Regions from separate parts of the Microbispora sp. NPDC046973 genome, predicted to be linked through region 2. Evidence: riboswitches for the same ligand, from Rfam matches in the RefSeq annotation. Region 2 holds a riboswitch; the other holds the start of a gene.
The links. Region 2 has a riboswitch for thiamine pyrophosphate ahead of ABZ860_RS00390 (cytosine permease). Riboswitches for the same ligand answer to the same signal wherever they lie in the genome.
Positions count from the first base shown of each region.

Region 1: linked by a shared signal. The riboswitch ahead of thiO (glycine oxidase ThiO) and the one ahead of ABZ860_RS00390 (cytosine permease) in region 2 are both predicted to bind thiamine pyrophosphate.

Region 1 is NZ_JBEYWQ010000002.1:352,822-357,364, reverse strand. Features, by position in the region: gene ABZ860_RS05710 (thiazole synthase) at 1-545, opposite strand, end outside; gene thiS (sulfur carrier protein ThiS) at 548-748, opposite strand; gene thiO (glycine oxidase ThiO) at 745-1,905, opposite strand; TPP riboswitch at 1,894-2,004, opposite strand; gene ABZ860_RS05695 (dihydrofolate reductase family protein) at 2,115-2,654, shown strand; gene ABZ860_RS05690 (FAD-dependent oxidoreductase) at 2,778-3,956, shown strand; gene ABZ860_RS05685 (Rv2175c family DNA-binding protein) at 4,000-4,374, shown strand; gene thiE (thiamine phosphate synthase) at 4,412-4,543, shown strand, end outside.
Region 2 is NZ_JBEYWQ010000001.1:78,933-83,475, reverse strand. Features, by position in the region: gene ABZ860_RS00395 (BTAD domain-containing putative transcriptional regulator) at 1-1,958, opposite strand, end outside; gene ABZ860_RS00390 (cytosine permease) at 2,077-3,417, opposite strand; TPP riboswitch at 3,408-3,524, opposite strand; gene ABZ860_RS00385 (rhodanese-like domain-containing protein) at 3,580-3,903, opposite strand; gene ABZ860_RS00380 (Fpg/Nei family DNA glycosylase) at 4,061-4,543, opposite strand, start outside.

The sequences.
Region 1 (4,543 bases), on a different contig from region 2:
ATCACCGGCACCGTGGCGGCCTCGACGATGAGCTCGATGCTGTGCGGGTTGCGGATGCCCAGACCGGAGCCGATCGGGGCGCCGAGCGGCATCACCGCGGCGCACCCGGCGTCCTGGAGCCTGCGGGCCAGCGCCGGGTCGTCGCCGATGTACGGCAGCACCACGAAACCGTCGGCGACCAGCCGCTCGGCGGCGTCGAAGGTCTCGATCGGGTCGGGCAGCAGGGTCCGCTCGTCCGCGATGACCTCCAGTTTGACCCAGTCGGTCTCCAGCGCCTCGCGGGCCAGGCGGGCGGTCAGCACCGCCTCCCCCGCGGTGAAGCAGCCCGCCGTGTTCGGCAGCACCTTGATGCCGCGGGCGCGCAGCACGTCGAGCACCGAGCCGCGTGACTCCGGGTCGAGCCTGCGCATCGCGACCGTCGTCAGCTCGGTGCCGGACGCCTCCAGCGCCTGGTCCAGCACCTCCAGAGACGGTGCGCCGCCGGTGCCCATGATGAGCCGCGAGGTGAACTTCTCCCCGCCCAGCACGAAGACGTCGTCGGTCATGCTCACCCTCCCTGCACGGCCGTGAGCACCTCGACGCCGTCGCCGTCGGCGACCGGCGTGGAGTCCCAGGCGCTCCGGCTCACCACCTCGCCGTTCACCGCCACCGCGACCCCGGACGTGAGGGGCGTGAGGGTCCGTACGGCGTCGCCGACCGTGGCGCCGTCCGGCAGTTCGGCCGCGCCTCCGTTGATCGTGACTTTCATTGGCTGAATCTCCCTGGATCGCAGAACCTGGCGACCGGGGGCACCTCGTCGCCGGTGAGGAACGCGGCGACGGCGTCGGCGGTGATCGGGGACAGCAGCACCCCGTTGCGTCCGTGCCCGGTCGCCGCGAGCACGCCGGGCGGCCCGGCGGGGCCGATGAGCGGCAGGTTGTCGGGCGTGCCCGGGCGGAAGCCGGCCGTCGTCTCGGCCAGTTCGAGCTCGGTGATGCCGGGCACCAGTTCGCGGGCGTCGCGCAGCAGCTCGTACACGCCTCCGGCGGTGACCCGTGCGTCGTACCCCATCTCCTGCGTCGTCGCGCCCAGGGTGATCTCTCCGTCGCTCCGGGGGACCAGGTAGGCGGGGGAACCGTGCACCAGCCCCCTGACGCACCGGGTGAGGAAGCCCCGGGGCCCGCGCAGCCGGAGGATCTCGCCCTTGACCGGGCGTACCGGCAGGCCGGGCAGCAGGGACGCCGACCACGACCCGGCCGCCACGACGACCTGGCCGGCCGCGACGGCGGCGCCCGACTCCAGCCGCACGCACGGAGCGCCGGGCCCGCGGGAGTCGATCCCGGCGACGCGCTCGGTCACCAGTGTGCCGCCCGCCTTCTCGAACGCCGTGAGGAGGGCGCGCACGACCCTGCGGGGATTGACCCACGCGTCGTCGCGGGCCAGCAGCCCACCGCGTACGGAGGGGGAGAGCATCGGCTCGAAGGAGCGGCACTCGCGCCCGGTGAGCCGCTCGACCCGCAGGCCGAGCGTCTGCTCGAAGGCCGCGAGGTCGTCGAGGACGGCCATGTCGTCCGCGCCGCGGGCGACCTCCAGCGTGCCCTCGGTGCGGTAGTCGAGGTCGGCGCCGGTCTCGTCCTCCAGCTCCGCCCGGAACGCCGGCCAGGCCGCCAGCGACGCGAGGCCGAGCCGCAGCAGCGGCTCCTCCGTGTAGGTCACCTCGCTGACCGGTGCGAGCATCCCCGCCGACGCGTGGGTGGCGCCGCCTCCGGGCGCGGGGTCGACCACCGCCACCGACAGGCCCCGCCGCGCCGTGCGCCAGGCCGCGGCCAGGCCCTCCACCCCGCCGCCCACGATCACGACGTCGTAGCCGGCCTGTGCGCCGGACTGCACGCCGGACTGGGCGCCGGATGGCGGTGTGCGGGACACAGCGCTCCCTTCGCCGGCATTACCCGGATCAGGTCGGGGCGGTCGAGAGCCTCACGCTCTCCTCTCAGCCCGGTCCGCCGGGCTCCCGCGCGTCTTACGCACACAAGGGTAGTACGCCGCTCACAACGGCCGATCGCCGGACCGATGATGACGGGGGCCGTCCGCCGTCACACGAGGACGAGCGTTCACCGACCCGACGGAGGTGCCTCATGGCCACCATGTTGTATTCGGCCACCATGTCCCTGGACGGCTTCATCGCCGGGCCGGGCGGCGACATGTCCTGGCTGACCGAGCACCTCGGACCCAATCCGGCCGTGGACGGGCTCGTCGGCGAGATCGGCGCGCTGCTCGTGGGCAACCGCACCTTCCGCGGCGACGACCCGCATCGCGGCACCCCGCAGGAGGGCGCGTTCGGCGGCACGTGGAGCGGGCCGCAGTTCGTGCTCACCCACGACGTCCCGGCCGCGCCGGTACCCGGCGTGACCTTCGTGACCGACCTCGGCGCGGCCGTCGCGGCGGCCACGTCGGCCGCCGGGGACAGGTACGTCAACGTGCTCGGCGCCGACGTCGCCGCGCAGTGCCTCGACGCGGGCCTGATCGACGAGATCCTCGTGTGCGTGGCTCCGGTCATGCTCGGCGACGGCGTCCGGCTGTTGTCCCGCCCCGGCGGCGCCCGGGTCCGGCTCGAACGGATCGGCCTCACGCACGTGCCGCACGCGACGAACATCCGGCTGCGCGTGCTCCGGTGAGAACGCCGGACGAGACGCGGCGGGGTTCACAACGTGGGCCCCCGCGGAAGTGCGCGGCAATTGCCCAACTCGTTATGGGGGGCCCGTTGGCCAGGGCCCCCGTTGACAATCTATGGTCAAGCTGTGGATCACGTCGTGGTGGTGGGTGCCGGCCTGGCCGGCGTGCGAAGCATCGAGGCGTTGAGGTTCCGTGGGTTCACCGGACGCATCACGCTCATCGGCGAGGAACACCATCGCCCCTATGACCGGCCGCCGCTGTCGAAGGCGGTGCTGCTCGGAGAGACCGACTCGACCGTGGTCGACTCCGACCTCGACGCCCTCGACGTACGGCTGTGCCTCGGCACGGCGGCCAAGGGCCTGCGCGAGGGCGTGCTGGAGACGACCGAGGGCGAGCTGGAGTACGACGGCCTGGTCATCGCCACCGGCGCCACGCCGATCCGCCTGCGCGGCGAGGGCCGTCAGCACGTGCTGCGCACGATCGAGGACGCGCTCGCGCTGCGCGAGCGGCTGGTCCCCGGCGCCCGCGTGGCCGTCGTCGGGGCCGGCTGGATCGGCGCCGAGGTCGCCACCGCGGCGGCCAGGGCCGGTTGCGCGGTGACCGTGGTGGAGGCGGGGGAGACCCCGCTCGCCGTGGCGCTCGGGCCCGAAGTGGGCAGCCACACCACCGACTGGTACGCGCGGGCGGGCGTCGAGCTGCGCCTCGGGGCGTTGGTCGGCACCGTGGACCCCGACGGCCTCACGCTCATGTCCGGCGCCCGGGTGCCGGCCGATGTGATCGTCACCGGCGTCGGGGTGCGCCCGGCGGTCGACTGGCTGAAGGGGTCGGCGGTCCGGGTCGACGACGGGGTGGTGGTCGACGAGCACCTGCGCACGTCGCTGCCCAACGTCGTGGCGGTGGGCGACTGCGCGAGCTGGTGGTCGCGCAGGTTCGGCGCCCGGCTGCGGGTCGAGCACTGGGACACCGCGCTCCAGGCTCCCGACACGGCCGCCGCCACCCTGCTGGGCGAGGAGGCGGTCTACGACCCCGTGCCGTACTTCTGGTCGGAGCAGTTCGGTCACATGGTGCAGTTCGCGGGTCACCGGGAGGCCGGCGACCGCATGGTGCTGCGCGGCGACCCGCGCAGGGACGCGAAGTGGGCGGTGTGCTGGCTGACGGCGGACGACCGCCTCGCCGCGGTGCTCACCGTCGACAGGCCGCGCGACGTGGTGCAGGGCCGCAAGATCATCGAGGGCGGTCAGCGGCTCGACCCCCTGCGGGTGGCCGATTCGGCCGTGCCGCTCCGCGACTGCATTATGGCCTAATCGAGGTGTTTCCTGGCAGCTCCGCTGTGGTAATGGTGGACCCGTGACGCTTACTGTTGCGCAGATCGACCGGGAGACCGACCAGCTCGTAGGGGAATGGCTCCCCCTCTCGGAAGCCGCCAAGAAGCTGGGACTCAACATCGGCCGCGCCAAGCAACTCCTCAAGGACAAGAAGCTCGTCGGCGTCCGGCGGGGCGGCGGCGAGCCGCAGATCCCGGCGGTGTTCATCGCGGACGGCGAGGTGCTCAAGGGCCTGCCCGGCACGCTCACCGTCCTGTCCGACGCCGGGTACGACGAGGTGGAGTCGATCCGGTGGCTGTTCACCCCGGACGACTCGCTGCCAGGGTCCCCGATCGACGCGATCGTGAAGGGCCGGCACACCGAGGTCAAGCGCAGGGCCCAGGCCCTGGGCTTCTGACCTCGCCGCCGCATGGCATTGTGGTCGGGTGAACGACATCCGGCGACAGCGCCTCGCGCAGGCCAGGCTCTACCTCTGCACCGACGGCAGGAGGGACCGCGGCGACCTGGAGAAGTTCCTCGACGCGGTCCTGTCCGGCGGCGTGGACATCGTCCAGCTCAGGGAGAAG
Region 2 (4,543 bases):
ATCGCGTGGTGGGCGATGACGGCGACGTCGGCGCCGGGCCGGTCGACCAGCGCGTTCATCACCTGCCGGTGGATGACGGCCCTGCGCAGCGGCGGGATCTCCCGCAGGAGGGTCTCCCGCACCAGGTCGTGGGCGAAACCCGTCCGGCGCCCGGCGACGACGACCAGGCCGGTCCGCACGGCCTGGTCCAGCAGGTCGTACACGGGCGCCGCCCACGCCTCGCCCACGACGCCGGGATCGAAGTCCCTGCCGATCACCGCGGCGATCTCGAGCACCTCGGCGACCCGCGGATCCAGCGCCGCCAGCCGCTGGCGGATCAGGCCGGCGACGGCGTCGGGCACCGTCTCCAGCGGGCGGCCCTGCGCGAGCAGCCGGGCCGTCTCGCGGACGAAGAACGGGTTGCCGCCGGTGCGCCGGGCCAGCAGGTGGACGGTCCGCTCGTCGACCTCCGCGCCCGCGGTCACGGCGATGGCCCGGATGGCCGGGGTTTCGAGGCCCCCGAGCCGGACGCGGAGCAGGTTGTATCGGGCGAACCTGGCGAGCAGGTCATCGAGCGGTCCGGCCCGGGCGGTGTCCCGAAACGCGGTCACCAGCGTGAGCGGGACATCCTCCGCCGCCTCGCCGGCGAGCGCCGTCACGTCGCGCAGCAGCCCCAGGGTCGCCGAGTCGGCCCACTGGAGGTCGTCCAGGACGACCACGATCGGCCGGTCCCGGGCGGCGGCGCAGAGCCAGTCGGCGACGGCCTGATGACGCCGCTGACGCGCGCCCTGTGCCGACCCCTGTGCCGATCCCTGTGCCGACTCCCGCGCCGGCCTCTGTGGTGGTTCCTGCGGGGCCTCCTCGCCGAGCAGCCCGGCCAGGGCCCCGGGGTCGGGAGCCGGATGAACGCGCTCCAGCGAGCGCAGAACCCGGATCCACGGCCGCAGCGGCAGTGCGCTGTCGAGATCGTGGCAGCCACCCCAGAGGGTCAGGTGTCCCCTCTCCGCGCACCGGTCCCTGAACGCCTTCAGCAGCCAGGTCTTGCCGATGCCCGGTTCCCCCGTCACCGCGATCGTGCTCACCCCGCCGCCGAGCATCGCCTCCATCTCCGCGAGCTGCCGGTCACGCCCGTGCGGCGAGCGCGCCTCCCCGGGAGCCGGCCGGGCGGACGCGGGTACGGCCGGCTCGCAGGAGGTGGGGGAATGCGGACCGGTGGGAGACGGGGCGGTGAGAGACGGGGCCTGGCGGAGGATGTCCTTCTCCAACGCCCGCAGCTGCGGGCCCGGATCGAGCCCGAGCTGATCGGCGATGAGGCTCCTGGCACGCCGCAAGGTGGCCAGCGCGTCCGCCTGGCGACCGGCCCGATAGTACGCGAGGGCCAGCAGCCACCACAGCCGTTCGCGCAGCGGATGCTCCCCGGCCTCCGCCTCCAGGTCCTGGATCACCGCCTCGGGCCGGCCCAGGTCGAGCCGTGCCTGTGCGCGGCGCTCGACGGCGACCAGCCGCAGCTCGTGGAGGCGGCTCACCTCGGTGGCGGCCCACAGCTCGCCCGCGAAGTCGGCGTACGGCAGGCCGCGCCAGAGCCCGAGCGCCTCGTCGAGCAGCGCGAGCGCCCGGGCGGGCGGCCGGCGCTCCGCGTCGGCGACGAGCTTGCCGAACCGCAGCGCGTCGACGTCCGAGGTGGCGAGCAGATACCCGGGGCGTTTCGCGACGAGGAGCCGGGGAGGGGTGCGCGGCGCCCGCTGCGGTTCGATCACACGACGCAGGTTCGAGACGTAGACGTGGATCGACTCGAGTGCGGTCGCCGGCGGCGTGCCGCGATAGAGGTCCTCGATCAACGTGTCCGTCGAGACGACCGCGCCCGCGGCGAGCACCAACCGGGCCAGGACGGCCCGTTGCCGCGGGCCTCCGACGCCGACCGGCGCCTCGCCGTCCCGGACTTCGAAAGGACCCAGAACCCGGAATTCCACTGCCCCCACGGCCTCCCTGCCGGTGAAGGCCGGCGCGGGCCTTCCCTGGGCGGCAGTCTCGAGGCGTCGTCTTGCAACTCACTTGCCTATGGGTGAGAGACCGGCCGGAGGGAGGAGCCGCGCGCCTCTAACGGCGCTCCCGCAGGCGGCGGGCCGGGAGAGACAGCGCCACGGTCGCCAGCCCGGCGACGAGGAACGCGGCGAGCGCCGCGTTCATCCAGGGCTGGTGGACGAACCCGAGGGCGAGGCGGACCTCGGTCCAGATCCCGTCCCACCAGCCGACGGTCGGGGTGGAGGTCACGATCCAGTACGCCGCGAACCCGAGGATCCACGGCACGATCATGAGCCAGCGGGAGGGGGCGTCCTCGGCCGTGTTCCACCGGGCGGCCCCGCCGAGCAGGAAGTAGTCCACCACGAGCACGGCGAACATCGGCACGAACACGGCCCCGATCACGCTCAGGAACGCGCCGTAGGAGTTCACGTCGGCGAACAGCGCGATCAGGGTCGTGAGCAGGCCGATCACGACCGAGATCGCCCGGCGGTCCCAGCGCGGCGCGAGGTTCTGGATCGACACGGTCGTCGAGTAGACGTTCGCGAACGACTGGTCGGCCTCGCGCAGCACCAGGATGCCGAAGAACACGACTCCGAGAGGGGCGGCCACGAACGGGTCCCACACCTTGTCGCCGTCGTTGCCGACCAGGGCGAGCGCGGCGATGCCGAGGGCCAGGCAGGCCACCTGGGCGATCGTGTATCCGACGACCACGCCGGTGAACGCCGCGCCGCTCGACCGCGAGTGCCTGGCGTAGTCCGCGGCCATCGGCACCCACGACACCGACAGCGCGATGACGTAGTCGACGGCGGGGGCGAAGGCGTCCCAGGAGCCGCCCCCCACGGACGGCCCCTGCCGGAACAGGGCGACCGACAGCCAGATCATCGCGATCACCACGCCCGCCGTGACGTACCGCCGCAGCAGCCGCAGCGCGCCGAGCGGCCGGATCGTCAGCGCGATCGTCAGCGCGCCCGCCGCGACCGCCCACACCGCGTACGGCACCGCCGTGCCGAACAGCGCCTGCGCGCCGTTGGCGATGACCCACAGCTCGAAGGCACCCCAGCCGAGCATCTGCACGATGTTCAGCACGGTCGGGATGTACGAGAGGCGGGCCCCGAACAGGCCGCGCAGCAGCACCATCGCGGGCCGCCCGGTGCGTACGCCGGGGATCGCGGCCAGGCCGACCATCGCCGTCCCGAGCAGGCTGCCGACGACGGCGGCGAGCACCGCCGCGGTGAAGGTCAGCGGCTTGCCGCCCAGCGGGTCGAGCAGGAACAGCGCCCCCGAGAAGCCGAGGAGGCTGACGCCGAGGTTGGCCCAGAAGGCGCCCTGGTCGAGCACGCCCAGGGTCCTCGGAGCCTCCTCGTCAAGAGTGAGCGGAACCTCCGCGTGCGCGTCGTCGACGACGGCAGAAGTCATCACACGCTCCCTACGCCGGCATTATCCGGACAGGTTCATGCGGTCGGCGGCACGATGTGGATCCGCCCTCTCAGCCCGGTCACGCCCGAGCTCCCGCGGGTATTGATGATGTCTTTGGGATTATGACACTTCTTTGACCGTTTTCCTACGCCGCCCCGGTCCCTACGCCACGTAGGGCGCCTCACCGGTCTCGCTCACCATCGGACGCCCCGCGGCGGCCCAGGAGCGCATGCCGCCGTCCACGTTCACGGCGTCCCTGCCGATGTGGTTGAGCCACATCGCGGCGTGCGCCGACCGGCCGCCGACCCGGCAGACCACGTACACCGGCCGGTCGTGCGGCACCTCGTCGACCCGCACCTGCAGTTCGCCGAGCGGGATGTGGACGGCGCCGGGAGCGTGGCCGGCCACCCACTCCTCGTTCTCGCGGACGTCCAGCAGGTACGCGTCCTCGGGCAGTGCCTCGGGGGCGATTTCCGGCAATGTCATGCGCCCATTCTGACGGCACACCGCCGATGCCCGGGCCCATGCGGCGAGCTGTGACCCACGGTGGTCCGCGGCCCGGTTCGTCGCCGATCTCGACGCGCTCGACGCGCTCGACGCGCGGCGCCGGCCGGCGAGCTCCACGGGGTGCTCCTTCGCGGGCCTACTTCAGCAGGCGGGACAGCCGGCGGTCGGCCAGCGGCTTGCCGCCGGTCTGGCAGGTCGGGCAGTACTGCAACGAGGAGTCGGCGAACGACACCTCCCTGATCGTGTCGCCGCACACCTCGCACGCCTCGCCCGTACGGCCGTGCACGCGCAGACCCGACTTCTTCTCCGACTTGAGGTCCTTGGCGGCCAGCCCCCTGGCCCGCCCGACCGCGTCCCGCAGCGTGCTCACGATCGCGTCGTGCAGGTCGGCGACCTGGCCGTCCGTCAGCGTTCCGGCGATCTTGAAGGGGGACATCTTCGCGACGTGCAGCACCTCGTCGGAGTAGGCGTTGCCGATGCCCGCGATCACCTTCTGGTCCCGCAGCAGGCCCTTGATCTGCGCGCGGCTCCCGCCCACGATCGTCTTGAGCAGGTCCGGCGTGAAGTCCTCGGCCAGCGGGTCGGGCCCGAGCCCGGCGATGCCGGGAACGTCCTCCGG